Regions from separate parts of the Paenibacillus sp. CMM36 genome, predicted to be linked through region 1. Evidence: riboswitches for the same ligand, from Rfam matches in the RefSeq annotation. Region 1 holds a riboswitch; each other region holds the start of a gene.

Region 1 (7,465 bases):
ATAGTGCTGATTGCGACCACGATTGCTTCCAAAGGACTAAAGGATGCAGGAATGGCAGTCTACCGAGCGTTGCAGGCGGATGACCTGGCTGCGGCACGGCGGGAGCTGGGCATGATAGTCGGGCGGGATACGCAGCAACTTGATGAGCCTGAGATTGTACGCGGTACGGTTGAAACGGTCGCTGAAAATATCGTGGACGCGATTATTTCCCCGCTTTTTTATGCCTTGATCGGGGGAGCACCCTTGGCGCTGGCTTATCGTGCTGTGAATACGCTCGATTCCATGGTTGGCTACAAAAATGAAAAGTATCTGCATTTAGGCTGGGCTTCAGCACGTCTAGATGATGTGGCTAACTACATTCCAGCACGCCTGACAGCGGCAATGCTTGTGATAGCGGCGTTGATGTACAAACGAGATGCTGCAAGAAGCTGGCGCACAGTCAAGCGAGACGCTCGTTTGCACCCAAGTCCGAACAGTGGCTTCCCGGAATCGGCTGTTGCTGGTGCATTGGGGATTCGTCTTGGAGGATATAATGTGTATCATGGCGTGCGCTCCTTTCGTGCATACATGGGGGATTGGATACGACCGCTAGAGTCGAAAGATATACGGCATACGATCCAGCTGATGTTCGCCGTGTCCAGTATGTTTGTAGGATTGTGTTTGTTAGGAGCCGCAGGTTGTTTTGCCTTGGGATGGGTGCGGTGAGGGTGAGGAGTGACACACTGAATAATGATCGAGCAGGAAGTGACATTTCTTGAAACAAGATATAGCAGCAAAAAGGACAGTAGAATACGCACAAAGACCGAACTCACAGGAGGATAAGGTGCCGTATGATGCTAAAGAAGATCTGCATTGGGATATGGAGCTCGTGTTAGTTCGTCACGGCACAACCTTATGGAACAAGGAACGTCGATATCTGGGACACTCCGACTTAGGTTTGCTACCGGGGGCAGAGCAGGAATTAAAGCCTTTGCAGGAAAAATTGCAAGGTCAGTCCTTTGCTCGAATCTATTGCAGCGACTTAATGCGATGTCGCCAGACCTTGCAGATCATTGTGCCGGAATCAGAGTTGACGTCTGGGCGTTCCCTATCTACTATGCCTCCTATGATGGAACCATGTCTGCGAGAGCTTCATTTTGGCGAGTGGGATGGAAAAACGTATGACATGCTCAAGGATGTGTCGTTGTATCGGGCTTGGATTGATGAGCCGCAACGGATCACCCCACCTGGTGGAGAGTCTTGGACAGATTTTGTAAATCGTCTGCGCAAATTTCTTGACTCTCTGTATGAATGGCGTGTTGCTATGGAAGTTCAACCCATGGATTTGACTGCTACGTCGCCCTCTGTTTTGGTCGTTACGCATGGTGGCGTAATTCGTCAGCTAGCTTGCATGCTGATACCGGGCCATGATTTTTGGAGTCTGAATCCGAAGCCGGGAGAAGCATTAAGGATTCAATTGAGGCTGGCAGGACCGCACAATTACATAGCGGAAATGCTTCCTCATTAGGTTAGACACCAGCGGATAAAGAGGCTGTTTGGGTTGTAAGCCGCCTCATTTTAACCTATAATCATCAAGTAAAAGAACGGCTTGACTATCACTACATCAAATATCCAGCAGACGAGGTCGGCGCAGCGTGATGAAACTATGGTTTCCCTCCCTGCGCTGTTAAAAGGGAAGTCGGTGTGAATCCGGCGCGGTCCCGCCACTGTAAATGGAAACATGCCCGTTAGTCCTCTTTATATGTTACTAAGCATATGAAAGAATTTCAGGACATGTATTTTACCATAAGTCAGGATACCTGCCCGTCCGCCTGTCACCATAATCCTTCGAGGAAAGGATGACGTGTTCGCAGTGACTGTCCATGCGGAAAGAAGCTGCCGCCTGCGCACGATCTGCGCTAACGTGACCCCTGTGTCCTGATATGAGGATGCGGGGGTTTTTGATAGGAAAAAAGGCTAGATTTAGAAGATATCTGATGATGTTCAAGTAACGCTCTTAACGATTTATTTATGAAGGGGTGCAAATCATGGCAGGAAAAAAAAATAAAGGTGTGGACAACAGGTCTATTGGCTCTGATTTTGGCAGTTGTGCTGAGTGCATGTGGCGCTAATGGAAAAAATGCAGAAAATAAAGAGGGTCAGGCTTCTTCACAGCAGCCGGGACAGGCAGTAAACGCACAAGAGCCTCCGGGCAAAACGGTTTACCCGCTCACAGTTAAAGATGCAACAGGACAGGAATTTACATTCAAAAAAGCGCCGGATAAAATCGTTTCCGTCTCCCCGGCAGAAACCGAGGCGTTGTTCGCCATTGGGCTGGATAAGGAAATTGTCGGCGTCTCCGACTACTCTGATTACCCGGAAGCAGCTACGAAAAAGCCTAAAGTGGGCGGTATTATGAAACCGAACGAAGAGGCGATCATTGCTGCGAACCCGGAAGTCGTTTTTGCAGGGATATCACTTAGTGAACAGGCTACGACCAAGCTGCGCGACATGGGAATTATGATTTTTAAAACGGAACCGAAGACAGTGGAAGATGTCATGGCTAACATCGAATTGTATGGGAAAATCACCGATCATCAGAGAGAAGCAAGAGCGGTGACTGACAAGATGAGAGCAGATGTAGCAGAAGTAAAAGAAGGAATTAAAAATATCGGTAAAGGGCAGAAGCTGCGGGTATACGTCGAGTTTTCACCAGGCTGGACAGTGGGTAAAGGCGAGTTTATGGACGAGCTGATTACGTTGGCGGGCGGCGAAAATGTAGGTGCCACGCAGAAGGGGTGGTACCAAATCAGTGAGGAAAATATTATTGCTGCGAACCCTGACGTGATTTTGTACAGCAAAAGTGTCAAGGACGACAAAACGGGCCAGACGCTCGGTGATATCATTAAAGCTCGCAGTGGATGGGATCAAATATCGGCTGTTCGCCACAACCGGGTGTTTGCCGTGGATGATAATTTGATCAGTCGTCCGGGTCCACGCGTAACGGAAGGTCTCAAGGAAGTGGCCAAGGGCGTGTATCCTGAAATTTTCAAATGAACCGTAAACTGATCGGCTTTGGAGGGACAGGTCTTGTCCTGCTGTTGCTGACGCTGCTGCTCTGTCTTGGCATCGGCTCGGCCAAGCTTCCGGTCAGCCAAATCACGGGCATTCTGGTTAACCACCTACCGTGGTTAGGCGATACGTTTACACCGGATTGGAATACATCCTCAGAGCAGATTATTTTGAAGGTCAGATTGCCACGAGTGTTACTGGGAATGTTGGTAGGAGCAGCGCTGGCGCTGGCGGGAGCCGGATTTCAGGGTGTGCTGCGTAATCCTTTGGCTGATCCGTATACACTGGGGGTATCCTCGGGGGCTTCGGTAGGAGCGGCAGTACTGATTTATTGGGGCCTTCAATTTTCATTTGTTGGCATATGGACGCTGCCGCTAGTGGCATTTACGACCGGAATGCTTACGCTGTGGATGGTGCTGACGTTGGCACGGGAAGGTGGGAAAATTCCGACACAAAGTCTCATTTTGTCGGGTGTGGTGATGCAATCCTTTCTGGGAGCGGTTGTTTCCTTTCTGACAGCCATGTCGAAGGAGACGGTCAATGAAATATTGTACTGGACGATGGGAAGTCTTAGTCTGCGCGGTTGGTCATATACAGGAATCCTTTTACCTTATGTGGTCATAGGGCTGGTATTTCTATGGAACCGGGCACGTGTGCTGAATATTTTGGCTTTGGGTGAACGTCAGGCGGCGCACATGGGAGTTCATGTAGATGCGACGAAGCTATCTGTTCTGATTATTTCCACGCTGCTGACAGCAGCCGCTGTCTCGGTGTGTGGCGTGATTGGCTTTGTTGGACTCGTTGTACCGCATATCATTCGTCTGGTGACAGGTCCTGATTACCGTATGATTGTTCCATTATCTGCGCTCGGCGGAGCTGTTTTTATGGCTTGGGCAGATACGGCGGCTCGCACATTGTTAGCCCCCACAGAAATTCCTCTGGGCGTGATGACGGCCTTTGTTGGGGCACCGTTCTTCGCATATCTCCTGTACCGAAACAAGAAGCTGCGCAGGGGGGGGACTGCTGTGACAGAACAAAGTGAATCACAGAAGGTGCGTGATCGGGCATTAGAGGTAGTGGGTCTGACACGTGCCTATGGAGAGTTCCATGCTTTAAAAAATATAAGCTGGAGCGTCGACGAAGGAACTTGGTGGGGGATTATTGGTCCGAACGGCAGTGGAAAATCGACCTTGTTGCATTTGCTTTCCGGTGTAGATCAGCCAACTTCGGGAAACGTTCATATCTATGGCAAAAAGGTCGGTAGCTACAGCAGGAAAGAGCTTTCCCGACTCATAGCCGTACTCCAACAGGAAGGGCTTCCTCCCGTGGGATACACCGTCAGGGAAGTCGTAGAAATGGGACGTTTTCCCCATCAGGACTGGCTAGGCAGGGAAAAGGGTGTTGATGTGGAGGCGATCGCGGATCGCGTGCTGGAGCGATTGGGTCTTACCACGCTGGCGGACAGAGCATTAGACCGTTTGAGTGGGGGACAGCGACAGCGTGTAGCTTTGGCAAAAGTAATGGTGCAGGAGCCACGAATATTGCTGCTGGACGAGCCTACGACCTATCTGGACTTGCGCTATCAGCTTGAATTTATGGAACTGCTGGCAGATTGGCGCCAAGAAACGGGTGTGACGATCATTGCGGTCTTGCATGATCTTAACTTGACAGCCCAATTTTGCGAAGATTTGCTTGTACTCAAGGATGGAATGGTTGAAGGATTGGGAGCTTCATCGAAGTTATTAACTGAGGATCGGATTCGACGAGTATACGGTGTTGAGCCTGTGATGCTTCCGCATCCTGATAGCGGTGTGCCGCAGCTCTTGCTGCGCAGGAGCGCTTCGGATACAGCAGATTAAATAAACGATGAAACACACTTAAAAAGAGCAGGGAGTGGAAGGTATGAACGACAAGCTGCGTCAGCTGATCGATAGCATTGCCCAGCCGGATGGGGTGGCGGCCTCGGCAGCTTCAGCCCATTTGGACCAATTAACAAAGCCACCGGGAAGTCTTGGAAAGTTGGAAAGTGTGGTCATTCAGCTAGCAGGAATTACAGGAGTGGATAAGCCTGAATTCGATCGTAAAACGGTTATGGTCATGGCTGCGGATCACGGGGTGTGTGAAGAGGGAGTCAGTGCCTTTCCGGCTGAGGTTACACAGCAAATGCTGTATAACATGCTGTCAGGTGGCGCAGCAATTAATGTGCTGGCACGCCATGCGGGCGCAGATGTCAAGGTGGTAGATGTTGGCGTGAATGCGGATGTCGCTCACGCGAATCTGGTGGACCGAAAGGTACGCATGGGTACTTCGAATATAGCTAAAGGGCCAGCGATGCTGCGTACGGAAGCGGAACAGGCGATTTTGGCCGGAGCTGGAGCTGTAATAGAAGCGGTCAAAGGTGGCACACGGCTATTCGTTACTGGAGAGCTGGGCATCGGGAATACCACAGCCAGCGCTGCGGTCGTATGTGCTCTTACCGGGCTAGAGCCGGAAGTTATCGTAGGCCGGGGAACGGGTGTAAATATGGCTGGGCTTACCCGCAAAATAGCGGTTGTCTGCCGCGCATTGGACGTGAACCAGCCAGATGCAAATGATGCGCTCGACGTGCTCACTAAGGTCGGCGGTCTGGAGATTGCCGCCTTGGCAGGAGTTATCCTCGGCGCAGCCGCACATCGCTGTCCAGTCGTGTTGGACGGCTTTATTTCCGGCGCAGCTGCCCTCGCAGCGCGTGCACTTGCGCCTGCAAGCGCTGCGTACATGCTCGCTTCGCACGCCTCGGACGAGCGCGGGCACGCGGCGGTGCTCCGCGAGCTCAAGCTGGAGCCCATGCTTCATTTGGACATGCGGCTCGGGGAGGGCACAGGTGGTGCGCTTAGCTTGCACCTGATTGATGCGGCGTGCCGCATTATGCGCGAAATGGCGACCTTTGCCGATGCAGGCGTATCGGACGGTCAGGGAGCCGCGCAGCGATGAAAGCGCTCGTGACCGGCGGGGCACGCAGCGGGAAAAGCGGCTTTGCCGAGCGATTATGCATGACGCGCGCGCCTGGCGCATGCTACATTGCAACGGCGCAGGCCTACGACATGGAGATGAAGGAGCGCATCGCCCTTCATCGGGTCCAGCGCGAGTCTGCCGGGTACGACTGGCAGACGCTGGAGGAAGCGCAGGCGCTGCCGGAGCTGCTGCGACGGCTTGGCGGCGATCAAGCGTCGCAGCCATCACCCGCGCCTATGGTGTTAGTCGACTGCCTGACCCTGTGGCTGTCGAACGTGCTGCTGGCCGCAGGCGAGGACGGCGAAGCTGCGTCCAAAGTTGCCATTAATGAACTGACGGCAGCTGTGGAGCAGTATCCGGGGCAGCTTGTCATCGTGACCAACGAGGTTGGTGACGGTATTGTGCCCGAATATCCGCTGGGTCGGCTGTATCGGGATTTGAGTGGGGTTATGAATCAGCGGATTGCCCGTCTTTGTGATGAAGTATTTTTGGTGACGGCGGGTATTCCCGTAGAACTCAAACGGCTGGAATATAAGCTATGAGCCGCGAACGTCAGGCTGTTGCTGCTGCTTTTCAATTTTTAACGCGTCTTCCGGTGAAGGCGGAATTGGATTTTTCCCCGGATTTGCTTAAACGCAGTGCAAGTTATTATCCGCTGGTGGGAGTGGTCATTGGCATCATCGTCTGGGGCTTTGCGGCGCTCGCTTCTATGGTGCTGCCGCCGTTGCCGTGTGCGATTCTTACTCTTGTTGTCTGGGTTTGGTTGACGGGTGGATTGCATTTGGACGGGTGGATGGATGCAGCTGATGCCTTGTTCAGCTACCGATCCCGTGAACGGATGCTGGAGATTATGAAGGATAGCCGTGTAGGGGCAATGGGCGTTATTGCTTGCGTGTTGCTGCTCATGCTCAAGGCTTCTTTGCTATATACGGTGCTGGTTGAACGGAATGTGTCTGGCTTGCTGCTGCTTCCGATGGTTTGGAGCCGCTGGTTTATGGTACATGCGATGAAGCGCTGGCCTAAAGCCCGTAATGATGATGGACTGGCTGCGCGTTTTGCTGATATGAGTGGTGGCCGCGTAGGGTTGGCCGTATTCTGGGCAGTATTAGTGACCCTAAGTGCTGCCGTAGGACAATATCTTCTGGCAGATTTGGCTACAGCAACAAGGGGGACTGGGAATCTGTCGTTGGCAGGATCATACTTACAAACCTTGCTTTCATATTCTGAAAGCCTTCCAATCTCGATAGGTTTTGTGTTGATTCCGCTCTTGGCTTACGGTGTTGGAACCTTCACGGCAAACCGTATTAACCGCCGCTTGGGTGGACTTACGGGAGATATATACGGAACTTTAAACGAATTGCTGGAGACTGTTTTATTGTTGTTTATTGTCATTTTGTACGGGTTGTGACCAGATTTGAAA
Region 2 (7,465 bases), on a different contig from region 1:
TGTGAAAAATATATATATTTTACTATATGGAGGGTTTTACGATGAAGGTGCTGGAGGAACATCAATTATACGACATCGGCGAGCGGGTCATTGGGGCACAAGATCTGGACATGCTGCGGGAGAATGCAAATTTGAATGGAGAATCGTTCAGCGGCAAAATGAGCAAGCTTGGGTCCGAGTATGCCAAATGGTATGCGCGCCTGCGGGTACTTCCGCCTGAACTGACGAACGCGATTGATCACGGATATGTATATGTTCACGATTTGGACCAATACGCACTCGGAACTACGAATTGTATCTTTATCCCTTTTGGCCGGTTACTACAAGACGGATTCAATACAGGCAATGGCTCTGTACGCACACCGCAAACGATTATGTCCGCTATGGCACTAGTTGCCATCATATTCCAGTCTCAGCAAAATAGCCAATTCGGAGGTGTCTCCGCCAATAAAATAGATTGGGACCTTGCCCCATACGTTGCCCGGTCCTTCCGCAAGCATCTGCGCAAGGGACTTCGGCTGTTCGAGGAAGAGATAGAATCCAGTCTGACTGACGATGAACTACATATGGCCAATCCCCATTTGCAAGAAGCCTGCCCTCGTTCATACGCATTCGCTCGCGAAGAGACGGAGACGGAAACCCGACAGGCTGCTGAATCGCTCATTCATAACCTGAACACCATGAGCAGTCGCGCGGGTGGACAGATTCCATTCACTTCACTGAATTACGGAATGTGCACGTCTGCTGAGGGACGGCTTGTTACTCAATCGCTGCTGGAGGCCACGATTCGCGGCTTGGGTAGCGGGGAAACTCCTATTTTTCCACAGCATATTTTCCAATGCAAAGAGGGAATCAATCAGGCAGAAGGCGACGTCAATTATGATTTGTTCTTACGGGCGGTAGAATGCTCTAGCAGACGGATGTATCCCAATTTTGTGAATGTGGATGCCACCTTTAACCTGCCTTTTTACCGTGCTGATGACCCGGATACCATTATAGCGACAATGGGTTGCCGTACCCGCACCATTTCTGACCGTTTCGGTAGAAATCGGCAGAGTGGTAAGGGAAATCTCTCCTTCAATACCATTAATCTGGTGCGGCTTGGCATTGAGTATGGTATTTGCACAGGCAAACGCCTGACACCTGACCGTGATCGCTTTGATGCGAGACTAGAAGAAGTTATGCGCATTGCGGTGGATGGCTTAATCCATCGCTATCAAATCCAGACCAGCCAGCCGGCCAAAGCCTCGGACTTTATGATGCGCGAAGGGGTATGGGAAGGTGGAGAACAACTAGAGCCAGATGATAAGGTGGGAAGCATACTAAAACACGGTACGCTTTCGATCGGATTCATCGGACTGGCTGAGTGCATGAAGGCACTATACGGGAAACACCACGGGGAGGATGATTTCGTATACCGCGAGGCACAGCGAATCATCACTTCTATGCGCGTGTATTGCGATCGAATGAGTGAATATCACAATTTGAATATTACATTGTTCGCTACGCCTGCCGAAGGTCTGTCGGGCAAGTTCACCTTGCTGGATCAACGTGATTTCGGGATTATTCCTGAGGTAAATGATCGAGAATATTACACGAATTCTTTTCATATTCCCGTGTATTACACACTCCCGGCTGCTCGTAAAATCAGCTTGGAAGCTCCGTTCCATAACCTATGCAACGCTGGTGCGATATCATACATTGAGCTGGACGGTAATGCGCGGAATAACCCGGATGCGTTTCTTAAAATTGTTCAATACGCGCTGCATCAGAATATCGGCTACTTCTCCATCAACCATCCGGTGGATCGTTGTACGGAATGCGGTTATGAAGGGATTATCGGGACAAGCTGCCCCCAATGTGGCACAGATGAGGAGCACACACACTTTCAGCGCTTACGTCGGGTAACCGGATATCTGACAGGAGATTATACCGTTCGCTTTAATGCTGCAAAACAGGCAGAAGTTCGAGACCGGGTGAAACATAAGTGAATTTATGTGGCTACATTCCGGAATCTCTGAATGAAGGATACGGCCTGCGTACCGTCGTGTTCATTAGCGGTTGCCGTCATGCCTGTCCCGGATGCTTTAATCCAGCGTCGTGGAGCTTCCGTGCAGGTGAGCCATTCACACCCCAACGACAACAGGAAGTCATTCGTGACATCATGGATAATCCGTTGTTGGATGGACTGACTCTCTGCGGGGGAGACCCGTTTTTCTCAGCAGCAGAATGCTCGCAATTTGTGCGCGACTTCCGTGCGGCCTGTCCCGACCGAACCGTGTGGGCTTACACTGGCTTTGTCTATGAAGATCTACTCACAGATCAGGAGCGACAGGAGCTAGCGCTTTTGTGCGATGTGATTGTGGATGGTCGTTTTGTAGAACAGCAAAAGGACCTGACCCTTCCCTTCCGGGGCAGTCGCAACCAGCGTCTGGTAGATGTAAAAGCCAGCATTCAGGCAGGTTACACCGTTTCATTGACTTAAGGCGAAGGTTACTCGGCAAATGCTATATCTAATCTAGGACAAGTCTCCATCATGGATGAGGCTTGTCTTTTTTTGCATATCCCTAACAGATTCCATTGTAGTTTCTATTGCGCATCCTGCAAGTTTCACTTATGATGGTGAACAAGTATACGAGTGCATAATTATTCGTCATACCTTAACCGCATAGCTTGGAGATAGGTGTCTGTTCTATTCAGATCAGGCTTAAAAGGGAAGCCGGTGCAAATCCGGCACGGTCCCGCCACTGTAAACGGGGAACTTTCAGCTGTTCATACAACCACTGGTCCACAGACCGGGAAGGGATGCTGAGAGTCATGATCCGTAAGTCAGGAGACCTGCCTATTTTAACAACATCGCAAGTACCTACGGAAGATAGGGAGGTGTTAAGAGCAGTCGCCGTATTTTTGATTTTTTAATCACGGAGGCATTCTTTCCCCTACTTATTTTTAACTCTGGGGGGAAGAATGCCTTTTTTGGTACGTAAAAATAAAACAGCCACCCACTAGGAGGAAAAGTACATGTCCGTCATTGAATGGCCTGAATTGTCCGGCTTAATTAGCAGTAATCTGGGATATCCGCGTATCGGCGAAAACCGGGAATGGAAGAAGGCACTGGAACGCTTCTGGAACGGCAATATTAGCGAAAGCGAACTGCAAACGGAAATGAAAAGATTACGGTTGGAGCATCTGAGCAAGCAGCGTGACAAGGGGATTGATCGCATTCCTGTCGGAGACTTCTCCTATTATGATCACATGCTGGATACATCTGTGATGTTTGGCCTGATACCCGAACGGTTCAACCATCGTCCCGCAGGTCCGATTCCTCTGTCCGTGTATTTCGGGATCGCTCGTGGACAGAAGGGAGCAACCGCCAGTGAAATGACCAAATGGATGAACACCAATTATCACTACATCGTTCCTGAATTGGCAAACGCAGTCCCGGTGTTCACTGAAAATAAACCTTTACGGGCTTATCGTGAAGCAAAACAAGAGCTAGGCATTGATGGGAAACCGGTCCTCATCGGCCCCTATTCATTCGTTACCCTTTCCAAAGGCTATGATCGCAAGGAGCTTGCTTCTATTATAAGAACCTTCCTGCCTTTATACACCCGTGTCCTGTCTGAACTAGCAGCAGAAGGTGTTCAGTGGGTCCAAATCGATGAACCTGTCCTGACCACCTCATTCCCAGTAGAGGATCTGGACATTATTCAGGAAGTCTATGAAGCTTTGGCCCAAGCTGCGCCCTCTTTAAATATAATGCTGCAAACTTACTTTGGCAGCCTGGACCATTATGAGCGTCTGTCCGCACTTCCGGTACAGGGACTGGGTCTTGATTTTGTGTATGATGATGGCGAAAATCTCCAGCATATATTGCAGCATGGTTTCCCTAAAGGAAAAACGCTGGGCGCTGGGGTCATTGACGGGCGCAATATATGGCGCAGCGACCTGAACGCTGTGGCTACCCTGCTGGGTCAGTTAGCAGAACAGACCACTGCCGAGCAGCTTATCGTACAGCCATCATGCAGTCTGCTGCATGTGCCAGTCAGTCTGGAAGCAGAGCACAAGCTGGATCGAGAACTGGTGCAAGCGCTGGCCTTTGCCGATGAAAAGCTTGAGGAAATCGCCGTCCTGACGGCTGCACTTGGCAAACACGATCCATCCGCACTCACCAAGCTTGGACAAAGTGCGGATGCGGTAGCCCGTTTCAACAGCTCAGCGGCACGTGTACAGACAGCTGCCGATCTGGCTGACTTGCTGGCAAAGGAGCCTCTAACACGCAGCGTTCCTTTCGCCGAGCGTCGTGAGATTCAGCAAAATAAGCTGAAGTTGCCTCCACTGCCTACGACGACCATTGGTAGCTTCCCGCAAACCGCCGAGATCCGCAAGGCCCGCCTGCACTATCGCAAAGGACAATGGTCTGCCGAGCAATACCGGACGTTCATCCAACAGCAAATCAAGGAATGGATTGATATTCAGGAGGACATTGGCATTGACGTGCTTGTACACGGGGAATTTGAGCGGACCGATATGGTTGAATTTTTTGGCGAAAAGCTGAATGGCTTTGCTTTTACACAAAACGGATGGGTGCAGTCCTACGGCTCCCGCTGTGTCAAACCGCCGATTATATACGGAGACGTCTCCTTCGATCAGCCCATGACTGTGGAAGAAACGGCATTCGCTCAATCGTTAACTTCCAAGCCTGTTAAGGGAATGCTTACAGGCCCTGTGACCATTTTGAACTGGTCTTTTGAACGCAATGATATTCCGCGTAGCCAAGTTGCTTTACAATTGGCTCTGGCATTACGGGCAGAGGTAGAGGCACTGGAACAAGCGGGCATCGGCATGATTCAGGTCGATGAACCCGCAATTCGTGAAGGGCTTCCGCTGAAAAAAGAACAACAGCAAGCCTATCTGGATTGGGCGGTTCAAGCCTTCCTTGTGACCACGGCCACCGTTGAGCCTGCGACCCAAATCCATACGCATATGTGCTATTCTGAATTTCAGCATATGATTCAGTCCATCTCTGACATGGATGCCGACGTTATATCTATTGAAACTTCGCGAAGCCACGGAGAACTGATTGTCAGCTTTGAAGATCAGGTATACGACAAAGGCATCGGTCTGGGCGTGTACGATATCCACAGTCCGCGCATCCCCGATGTATCTGAAATGCTAAGCATGATCCAGCGTGCCCTGCGCGTACTGCCATCAGATTTGTTCTGGGTTAATCCGGATTGTGGTCTGAAAACCCGCACCAAAGAGGAATCTGTCGCCGCCTTGCGACAAATGGTACAAGCGGCTCAAGCAGCCCGGGCTGCATTGGCTGTATCCAACTAATTTTTTATCGTTTCGAATCACGCCTTCATTTTCAACATATTCTGTTCCCCTTTCCGGTCCTTTCTGCTAAAAGCCCGGGAAGGGGATTTATTCTAGGTCATATAATGTATAAGCGCCTTGAATATGCTCCATTTTCATCTGCTTCATATGTACGCCTAAGCCATGTTCTCGATCCCAGGAACAACTAAAATTCAAATACAGTTCATCCTTTGCCGATGAGTCGGAAATCAATATAGACATAAGCTGTATTCGATTCAACAATTGTTCCGGCCGCTCCACATAAGGCGCATATTCATCCGGGTCCTCTCCCCATGTACTGTAAGCATTCCGATACTTTTCCACGATGCCAGCATAATGATGGTGTATGGATTCCAACACTTGAGGATGAATAGCTGATGAATATTCCATATACTGCTCCCATGTCTTTTTTTGCAACAGTGTAGGTTCTTCTATAGTCTGTGCCTGTTCTTCGGAATCGGCTCCCACGATAAATTCGACTTCTACTTCCGAGGGCTGCCCGCAAAAATCAAGTTGCACTACACCACGCAGAACAATCTCCTCAGATACATCCCAAGACTCATCATCCTGTTCCAGTTCCATATACCAATGTTTCCAGTCCATTCTTTATCCACCTCTTCATAAAAAGTAATTTTTAACCCTGTTGAATACTTTACAATCTATCATTTTAATGAATGAAATTAAAGCGGCATCCTATCTGTGCTTCCAGCCATATTTCGATGAATTCCCAAATAAAAATACTTTTTTCTACAACATTCGCTACTCAATAAAGCCTCCAAGGAAGGAAATCTGTCCATTTTGACACAAATATTTTATTATTAAAAATTTAGTACCTTGCATTAATCAGTACATGATGTTAAATTATACCTGACTACTGTTCTATAATTAGTACCCGTGACAAATTATGCACAAACACACGTTTCTTTCCCTTATTCCGAACGACACCTATGAATTATTGATAACATCCAGGAAGGGAGCACCGCTCGTGAATGTGAACATCCAATTCAAAAAAGGGGTACTGGAACTGTGCGTTCTAGTTCTAATTGGACGCAAAGACCGTTATGGCTACGAGTTGGCGCAAGCCGTCTCCCGTCATATTGAAGTAGCCGAGGGAGCCCTATATCCACTGCTTCGCCGTCTGGTATCAGAAGGATACTGCACAACGTATTTACAGGAATCGACCGAGGGGCCTCCTCGCAAATATTATCGGCTGACCGATACTGGCAGTCATTATACAAGAATACTTACGCGGGAATGGAATGATTTTGTCCATAATGTCGCAAGCCTACTGGAGGAAGGAAATTCCGATGAATAGAAAACAGTTTCTTACAGAGGTGGAACAGCGTCTTTCTCCTCTCCCTGCAGAGGTACGCAATGAGCTGCTTAGTGATTTGAGCCAGCATTTTGACTACGGGTTGGTTAATGGCAAAAGCGAAAGTGAGATTGCCCATGAGCTGGGTAACCCAGAGGATATTGCCCGAGAAGCGTTGGATGATCCCAATGCAGCCTGGAACGCTTCTCCTCCGCTTCGCCAGGGAAGCTTCGCACGCAATCTTTTTACTTTCTTAGGGCTACTGTTTCTTAACTTGCTGATCTCCATCCCGATTATGGCTACCCTATGGGTAGTATGGGTTTCATTGACCGTGGTAGCGGTTAGCTTCATTGCAGCCCCCCTTCTCGCCGTTACTGATTATGCGCTAAACAGCACCTTTTACCCGGCCAAATTCTTTTTCTCTATCACGTTGACGGGTATAGGTCTATTGCTGCTGCCTGGTGTACGTTATCTCTTACTCCTTATGGTCAAAGGCACAGTACGATACTGGAAATGGAATCAGACTACCCTGAGGGGAGCTTACTAACAACATGAATAAAAAGTGGTTTATTGCAGCAGGTCTGTGCATTGTCATCGGTGTAGCCGGAATGGTGGCCTACGGTGCCCCATGGAGTCAACAAGTCATGAAGGAAACAACTGCGATTAACAAAAAATGGACGTTTACACGTGGTCAGCTACAGAAGCTGAAAGTGGACAGCTCTGATGATGTCTCTATTTTGTTTACTCCTGGCTCTGGCGACCAAGGTACGATACGCATTAGTGGAGAAGTTCAGA
Region 3 (7,465 bases), on a different contig from region 1:
AGACTCACCTTCTTCACGGCCTGTTCGCTATCTTGCGTGCTGAACCAACCTTTTCTCCGTTTGCGGACAGGGTATGCTTTGGTCACATTCTTCAATTCCAGCATCACTGGTGCATCCTTCCTTCCGGGCTCATCTCCAACACTCGATCTGCTATGCGACTCATACCCTTGCGATCATGTGAGATCAACAATATGGTGAGATCAAAGTCTTCTCTCAACTGTTGCAGCAATGCCAAGACCTTGTCGCGGTTGATCACATCCAGCGCCGTAGTAGGCTCGTCGGCAATAAAGAGGCGAGGACCGGAGCTTAGCATGGCAGCCAGCAGCACCCTTTGACACATGCCTCCACTTAGTTCAAAAGGATATGACGACAAAGTATGCTCAGGATCTGCAAACCCTACCTTGCAGAGCAGAGAGCGCAAATAGGCCTCCCGCACTGGAGTAGCGCCTCCTCTGGCTATTTCTAAGACACGGCTCAGCATCTGCCGCATCCGTGGCAGCACGCCCAGTGGGTGGACTTGCTGCGGTGCATTGTGGGATAATGCAGCACCAGCGTGCTCCGGCTCCATCTGGTCATGCGGCATCCAACGCCGCCCGTGCAGTCTAAGCGTATCCATCAGCTGGGCGCGGACAGTCCGGATCGGGTTTAACCCGCTCAGCGATTGTTGAATGAGCAGGGCAATATCCTCTCGGCGCAGCCTTTGCCAGCGCCGTTCCTGGAACGGGAGAATGTCTTCCCCGTTATAGTAGATACGCCCATGCGTAACACCGATACCTGGCTCCAGCATGCCTGCGATTGCGTGAGCGGTCAGGCTCTTGCCGCATCCGCTCGGTCCAGTCAGGACCACAATCTCCCCTGAATATATGGAAAAGCTCACATCACGCAGCAGTGGTTTGCTCCCACTTCTGCTTGCTCCTACGCCTGTGCGGCAGATTTCCAAATGTTCCACGTGTAACAACGGTTTTCGACCTGCCACTTGTTCTATCGTATCCTTGCCCCCAAGGGCTGTTTGATCCTCCACTATTTGGCCGCCTCCTTTTCCGAAAAGCGGTCACCCAAAAGCTGGCAGGCAAGTACGAATAGCATAATCGCCAAGCCTGGGAAAATCATGACATGCGGAGCCACCTGAAAATATGAGGTGGCATCATGCAGCATCACGCCCCATTCTGGCCTGGGCGGCTGTACACCCAGTCCAAGAAAGGACAGCCCAGCGATCATCAGCACCACGCGTCCGATATCCCATACCGTATAAACCAACAACTGCGGCAACGCTTGTGGCAATACATAACGACTCAGTATACGTACGTGTGAATTGCCGGATAAACGGGCATACCGAACGTAGTCCTCCTGACAAGCTTTTTGAACCAGACTACGGATATATCGGACATAGCCCGCCCACCGTACCGCAATAATGGCAAGGGTCATGTTAACAAAACCCGGACCCAAAATACCGACAATCGCCACCGTTAAAATAATATCAGGAAAAGCCAGTACCCCGTCGATTCCTCGCATAACCAGCTGGTCCACGCGTCCGCGCACATAACCAATAAGCAACCCTATAGGCAGACTGAAGCACAACGTAGCTACAGTAATCGCACATGCGATTAGCACGCTCATCCGAATCCCGTAAATTAGCCGTGATAGCACATCCCGGCCCAGATGATCCGTACCGAAAGGATATTTCCGGCTGGGTGGTGCCAGACGGTTCAAAAGGTCCACTTGGAGAGGATCATGAGGAGCGACCCATGGAGCCAATAACCCAAGCAGCACGATCAGACCAAACAGTACGCCTCCTGCCAGCAAACTCCCTTGAAAGGAAAGCCGTATCTTTTTCATTTTCAGCTTCCTCCTTAACGCAAACGCAGCCTCGGATCTATCGCCGTCTGGACCACATCCACCAAACACTGAACTCCTACAATTAAAAATACGGCAAAAATAACATACCCCTGAATCACCGGATAATCTCGCTGTGTAATCGCATCTATAAAATACTTGCCCAACCCCGGCCATGAAAAAATGGTCTCTACAATCACATTACCTGCCAGCATAAATGATAGATTGGTACCTAGCAGTGTAATTATAGGCAGAACCGCATGCCTAAATATCTCAAAAAACAGGATATGCAAACGTGAAAAGCCTCGAGCCTTCGCTGCTTTCACAAAATTCCGGTCACCCAGCTCCAGCATTTGAGCGCGCAGTACGCGTGCTTGCACAGCTCCCAAACCTGCGCCAAGAGTCAGCGCTGGGAGCACTAGATGTGTCCAGTCCTCCCTTCCCATGGATGGGAGCCAGCCCAAGCGAACGGAGAATAGATAGATCAACAGAAAACCAAACCAAAAAGAGGGGATCGACGATCCCAGCAGGGCGAACAGCCTGCCCAGACGATCCAGTGGGCCGCTGATTTTTAGCGAGGCAGCCAGCCCCAGCCCCAGCGTAAGCACCGTCATGACGGCGAAGCCCGCAGCAGCTAGCTCCACAGTAGCGGGCAGTCTGTTCCACAGTTCGGCTAGCACCGACTCCTTGGATACATACGAAGTGCCCCAATGCCCTGTGGACACATCCCGCAGCCAGTTCACATATTGAATATGAAGCGGTTCGTTTAAGCCCAGTTCCTTTCGTAGCGTCGTCAAGGCTTCCTCAGAGGCAGGGATATTATGCGCGGTGAGCAAAATGGTAGCAGGGTCTCCAGGGGCCAGCCGCATCAGTACAAAAGTCAGCGTGGATACCACGAATACAATGATAAGCAGCTGCGCCACACGTTCCAGTATAAAACGAATCATAGGATACGCAGCTCGTTATTCCGCAATATCGGATTGCGTCGTAATGTAGTAATACTCGATCGGATGGGGTGTAAAACCCTCCACCCCTTTTTTCACGCCAAACACATTATCAGGATGCACAATGAACGACTGTGGCAAATCCGTATTGATGATATCCAGCGCTTGTAGTGTCACAGCATTACGCTGCGCTGTATCCTTCGCCAGCTTCAAGCTGTTAAGAATACTCTCTAGCGGTTTGGAACTATAACGGCTTACATTTGCTTCGCTTTTCGAAGAATAAAACATGTCCATAAAATATTGCGGCTCTCCTGTATGAGCAGTAAGCATACTGTACATAGCAAAATCCCAATCGTTTTTGGTCAACGCCTCGTCGATATTTTCCACCTTGCGAATCTTGACCTGGATTCCCTCTTTCAGCAATTGGCTTTGGATGACCTCAGCCATAACAGAGAGCTCCGGACGCTGAGGGAAAGTCAGCAGCGTAACCTCGAACGGCTTGCCTTGCTTAGTCCATGTCCCTTGGGCGTCCTTCTGCCAGCCATCCTTCGTCAACAGTTGCTCTGCCGTTCCGTCCAGCGCTTTACGCTCAACTTTACCGAAGGGAAGAATGCTCGGGAACGGGCTGCTTGCCTCCGTACCGAAGTCCCTCATGACGGCGCTCACAATCGATGCGCGTGGAATCAGGCTGTCCACCACCTTACGGTTCGCCACATCCTTGAATACTGGCGATTCCATATTGTACACGATCATATGGGTGCGCAAGGACGGAGCTGACAGCACTTGCAGCTTGCCGTTCTTTTTCAGTACCTCTGCGTTATCAACCGGAATATCCGTTGCTACGTCCACCTCACCGGATTGCAGTGCCATCAGGCGCGAATTCCCGTCCGTAATGAACTTCATCGTCGCTTCAGCCAATCGTGCCTTCTCGCCCCAGTATCCGTCATAACGCTCTACGACCAACGATTGGTCCTTGTTGAACGCTTTGACTTTAAAGGCGCCTGTCATCGCTGGGTAACTCTGTTCATCTTTCATCGATGCCACATCCAGTACAATCGTCGATGGATCAGCTAGATTAGACACCAACGCCGCATTCGGCTGGTTTGTCGTGATCTTCAAGGCCAGCGGGCCGCTTACATCAATGGACTTCACATTCAGTAAATCCTTCGCCAGATGGCTTTTCTCAATAGAGCGTAACAAAGACGCTTTTACACTTGCTGCATCCATACTTTTTCCATTATGAAAAGTGACTTTATCCTGCAAGCTGAACGTCCAAACTGTAGGGCTGTCCTGCTTCCACTCCTTTGCCAACCAAGCCACAGGTTCCAGCTTTTCATTCAAACGTACCAGCGTCTCGCCTGCACCGGATCGCATTACATCCCAGCTATTATCTCCGTGCGGGTCAACGCCTGACGGTTTCCACGTATACGCCATTACTAGCTTTTTATCTGTCGCTGTTTGTTGTGCTGACGCGTTCTCCCCCTTGCCGGAGCTATCCGCCGTCTTATTGCTGGCACATCCCGAAAGAGCCATAACTGCTAGCAGCAGCATCACCCCTGTACATACGAACCATGAACGCCTACTACGATTGCTAATCATTTCATGAGTCCCCCTCTATCTTGTAAAAACATATAAACCTAACGTAAAACGCCAAAAAAAGCATTCCGGACCACTTGATTAGCAGTCAGAAATGCCTTCAATATAAAATGCCAAAACTCACCTCGAAGCCAACTCTAATAATATAGAAGGGATCGGTTTCAGACATTCCGTATGCAGCACGCCTAACCACCTCCCCAGCAATCCCGTGGGTCTGACAGTGATGTCAAAACAGGCAGGTCTCCTGACTCCAGGCGTATCTTTCAGGCCTTCCCGGTTCTTCACAATTCCAGTGGCTGTTCTGAAAGCTCCAGCAGTATCCTGCTGATGCCTGTATACAGTGGCGGGCCCGTGTCGGAATCAACCGAACTTCCCTTTTAAGTGAACATGCTCAACAACTATGTACATCGTCTCTACGAAACCCCATACATAGAGTTGTCCGGCTCACACCTGTTTTCTTCCTTTATTTCTTTTCATTACGATCTTATTTTGTTGTCACAGGCTTGTCAATAAAGGCTGCACAATAATTTAAATTTGAACGATAAGGTAGAAACAAGACCTAACCTCCAATTGCGTGTACGCAATTGAAGTGTTAAAATTAGGTATAGAGTAAACCACCGTGTCCGTATACTAAAAAGAGTCTTCGCCGCGCCAACGGCAAAGACTCTTAGGACTTGAAAGGCTGTGGATCACCCACGGCGCGCTGCATAACTAATGGTTAATGCAAACGAAACCCACCGTTAGGGGCCAACCTAATTACGCGGTGGGTTTTCGCTTGTTCCGAAATTTCCGACGTAGCCAGCGATAAAGTTTACGAATACTAAACACCAGGCTTAGTAACGTAACCATCCAACGCAACACATCGTAGCACGACACAAGGTTGACCATCGGCTTCACCCCCTTTCGGGAAGCTGCACCGTGGTCCGAAAACATCCACCACTATTCAAAATCCATAAGGTAAATTATACCATGATATCGCCCGCTGCTCTAGCAAATTCTTCTAGTAAGTAAACTGGAAAACGCACCAAATTAGAGCTACCCATTTCATTCCGCAGTTTATCTATATATCCCCAGACAGCAAGGGGATCTACTATCTGGATAACCCCATGCCAAACAGCCGGAAAAGAGGCATACGTCCTCTCTCCGGCTATCTTTATTTATTTCTAATCATCAAACCTTCTGTGGAACCTCCTGAATCGTCACGCTTTTGACCGATTCCCCTTGTTTTCTCGTCAAAACGATGTTCAAGACAATCGCTGTAATCGAGCCCGAAACAATACCATTTTGCAACAACATTTTGGCAAAGCTCGGCAGCTGGTCGAACATTTGTGGCAGAACGGCAGAACCTAGGCCCACAGCAATACTGCATGCTGCGATCAGCAGATTGCTTTCCTTTCGCAGATCCACTTCTGACAAAATAGACATGCCTGATGCAGCGACCGAGCCAAACATGACGATCATCGCCCCGCCCAGCACAGCGTTAGGAATCACTGTCGTTAAGGCAGCCAGCTTAGGCAGCAAACCGAGAACAACCATGATACCGCCCGCAGCAAAAATAACGTTCCGCGATTTGACGCGTGTGAGTGAGATCAGGCCAACATTTTGCGAAAAAGCTGTATAAGGAAACGCGTTAAAAATACCCCCAAGCATAATCGCAAGTCCTTCCGAACGAAGTCCATTGACGATCTGCTTTTGCTCCACCTTCTGATCAATCGCTTTGCCTACTGCCAGATAAACGCCCGTAGACTCGACCATGCTGACAATATTGACAATAATCATTGTACATACCGCCATAATGCTAAACTCTGGCTTACCAAAATAAAACGGCTGCGCAACACTCACCCATGACGCATCGGCCACGGGAGCAAAATGCACCATTCCCATCGCATAAGCAACCACCGTGCCTGCAAACAGACCGATGAGCACGGAAATCGAGCGCATAAAGCCTTTTGCCAACCGATTCACAAGCAAAATAACCAGCAAAGTAACCAGCGCCAACAGCAAATTACGTGGCTGTCCAAAGTCTGAACTGCCCTGGCCCCCTGCTACATTGTTCATCGCCACCGGAATAAGAGATAGACCGATAATCGTAACGACCGAACCCGTAACGACCGTCGGGAAAAAGCGTAGCAGCTTGCCATACAGCGGTGCCGCAAGCACCACGAATATACCAGACAAAATAATGGCACCGTACGCTGTCGCCAAATTCGAGGTCGAAGCAATCGCGATAATGGGGCCTACTGCCGTAAACGTACAGCCTAAAATGACAGGCAGTCTACTACCAAAAAAACGTGTGCCCATAATCTGCAATAACGTAGCAATCCCACAAGTGAACAGATCGGCAGCCACCAGATAGGCCATCTGGGCTGGCGTCAGATGCAATGCTCCCCCTACAATCAGAGGAACAGCAATCGCTCCAGCGTACATTGCCATGACATGCTGAAAGCCCAGTGCAAATAATTTTTGTTTACTTAACATCCCACATTCTCCTTAACGGGAGGAATCACCGTGCCAGCTTCCTCTATAAAATGGACCTCGCCCGGTGCCATGGAAGCGATCCGCGCAAGAGAGCGCACAGCAATGCCTCTTTGCTCCAATAGTCCCCGGCCTTCCTGAAAGCTCTTTTCAATTACGCAACCAACCCCGGCCAGCTCCGCGCCTGCTTCCTTCACAATATCCGTAAGTCCGACCAATGCTGCACCAGTAGCCAAAAAATCATCTACGATCAGCACATGGTCGCTGGCATCGAGATATTTTTGAGAAATGCTCACCTGATAGGTTTCCTGCCGAGTGAACGAATGAACCTCTGCGAAGTATACCTGCTCATTCAGCGTGATGGCCTTCTTTTTCTTCGCATAAATGAACGGGACCCCCAAGGCAATAGCAGTAGCCATTGCAAATTGAATACCACTAGCTTCAATGGTAAGCACCTTGGTGATCGGAGCACTGCCGAACAGGCGTGCAAACTCCTTACCAATCTCTAATGCTAATGCTGTATCTACCTGATGATTCAAAAATGAATCTACCTTTAATACGGTGTCAGATAAAATCTGTCCTTCTTGACGAATACGTTCCTCCAAAACTTTCATTAT

Evidence for each region. Region 1 has a riboswitch for cobalamin ahead of ACWA2B_RS01650 (ABC transporter substrate-binding protein). Riboswitches for the same ligand answer to the same signal wherever they lie in the genome.
Region 2: another riboswitch for cobalamin. It lies ahead of metE (5-methyltetrahydropteroyltriglutamate--homocysteine S-methyltransferase); the one in region 1 lies ahead of ACWA2B_RS01650 (ABC transporter substrate-binding protein).
Region 3: another riboswitch for cobalamin. It lies ahead of ACWA2B_RS06405 (ABC transporter substrate-binding protein); the one in region 1 lies ahead of ACWA2B_RS01650 (ABC transporter substrate-binding protein).

Annotation. Positions count from the first base shown of each region.
Region 1 is NZ_JBSEDY010000001.1:319,060-326,524, forward strand. It holds gene cbiB (adenosylcobinamide-phosphate synthase CbiB) at 1-705, shown strand, start outside; gene ACWA2B_RS01645 (histidine phosphatase family protein) at 755-1,507, shown strand; cobalamin riboswitch at 1,630-1,821, shown strand; gene ACWA2B_RS01650 (ABC transporter substrate-binding protein) at 2,011-3,036, shown strand; partial or broken gene ACWA2B_RS01655 (FecCD family ABC transporter permease) at 3,033-4,067, shown strand; gene ACWA2B_RS01660 (ABC transporter ATP-binding protein) at 4,077-4,910, shown strand; gene cobT (nicotinate-nucleotide--dimethylbenzimidazole phosphoribosyltransferase) at 4,954-6,024, shown strand; gene cobU (bifunctional adenosylcobinamide kinase/adenosylcobinamide-phosphate guanylyltransferase) at 6,021-6,587, shown strand; gene cobS (adenosylcobinamide-GDP ribazoletransferase) at 6,584-7,453, shown strand.
Region 2 is NZ_JBSEDY010000002.1:291,572-299,036, forward strand. It holds gene ACWA2B_RS05360 (anaerobic ribonucleoside triphosphate reductase) at 42-1,991, shown strand; gene nrdG (anaerobic ribonucleoside-triphosphate reductase activating protein) at 1,988-2,485, shown strand; cobalamin riboswitch at 2,665-2,860, shown strand; gene metE (5-methyltetrahydropteroyltriglutamate--homocysteine S-methyltransferase) at 3,022-5,340, shown strand; gene ACWA2B_RS05375 (DUF6985 domain-containing protein) at 5,428-5,961, opposite strand; gene ACWA2B_RS05380 (PadR family transcriptional regulator) at 6,344-6,673, shown strand; gene ACWA2B_RS05385 (DUF1700 domain-containing protein) at 6,666-7,217, shown strand; gene ACWA2B_RS05390 (DUF4097 family beta strand repeat-containing protein) at 7,222-7,465, shown strand, end outside.
Region 3 is NZ_JBSEDY010000002.1:512,127-519,591, forward strand. It holds gene ACWA2B_RS06385 (ABC transporter ATP-binding protein) at 1-107, opposite strand, end outside; gene ACWA2B_RS06390 (ATP-binding cassette domain-containing protein) at 104-1,021, opposite strand; gene ACWA2B_RS06395 (ABC transporter permease) at 1,021-1,836, opposite strand; gene nikB (nickel ABC transporter permease) at 1,851-2,780, opposite strand; gene ACWA2B_RS06405 (ABC transporter substrate-binding protein) at 2,796-4,376, opposite strand; cobalamin riboswitch at 4,591-4,788, opposite strand; gene ACWA2B_RS06410 (nucleobase:cation symporter-2 family protein) at 5,544-6,851, opposite strand; gene ACWA2B_RS06415 (xanthine phosphoribosyltransferase) at 6,845-7,462, opposite strand.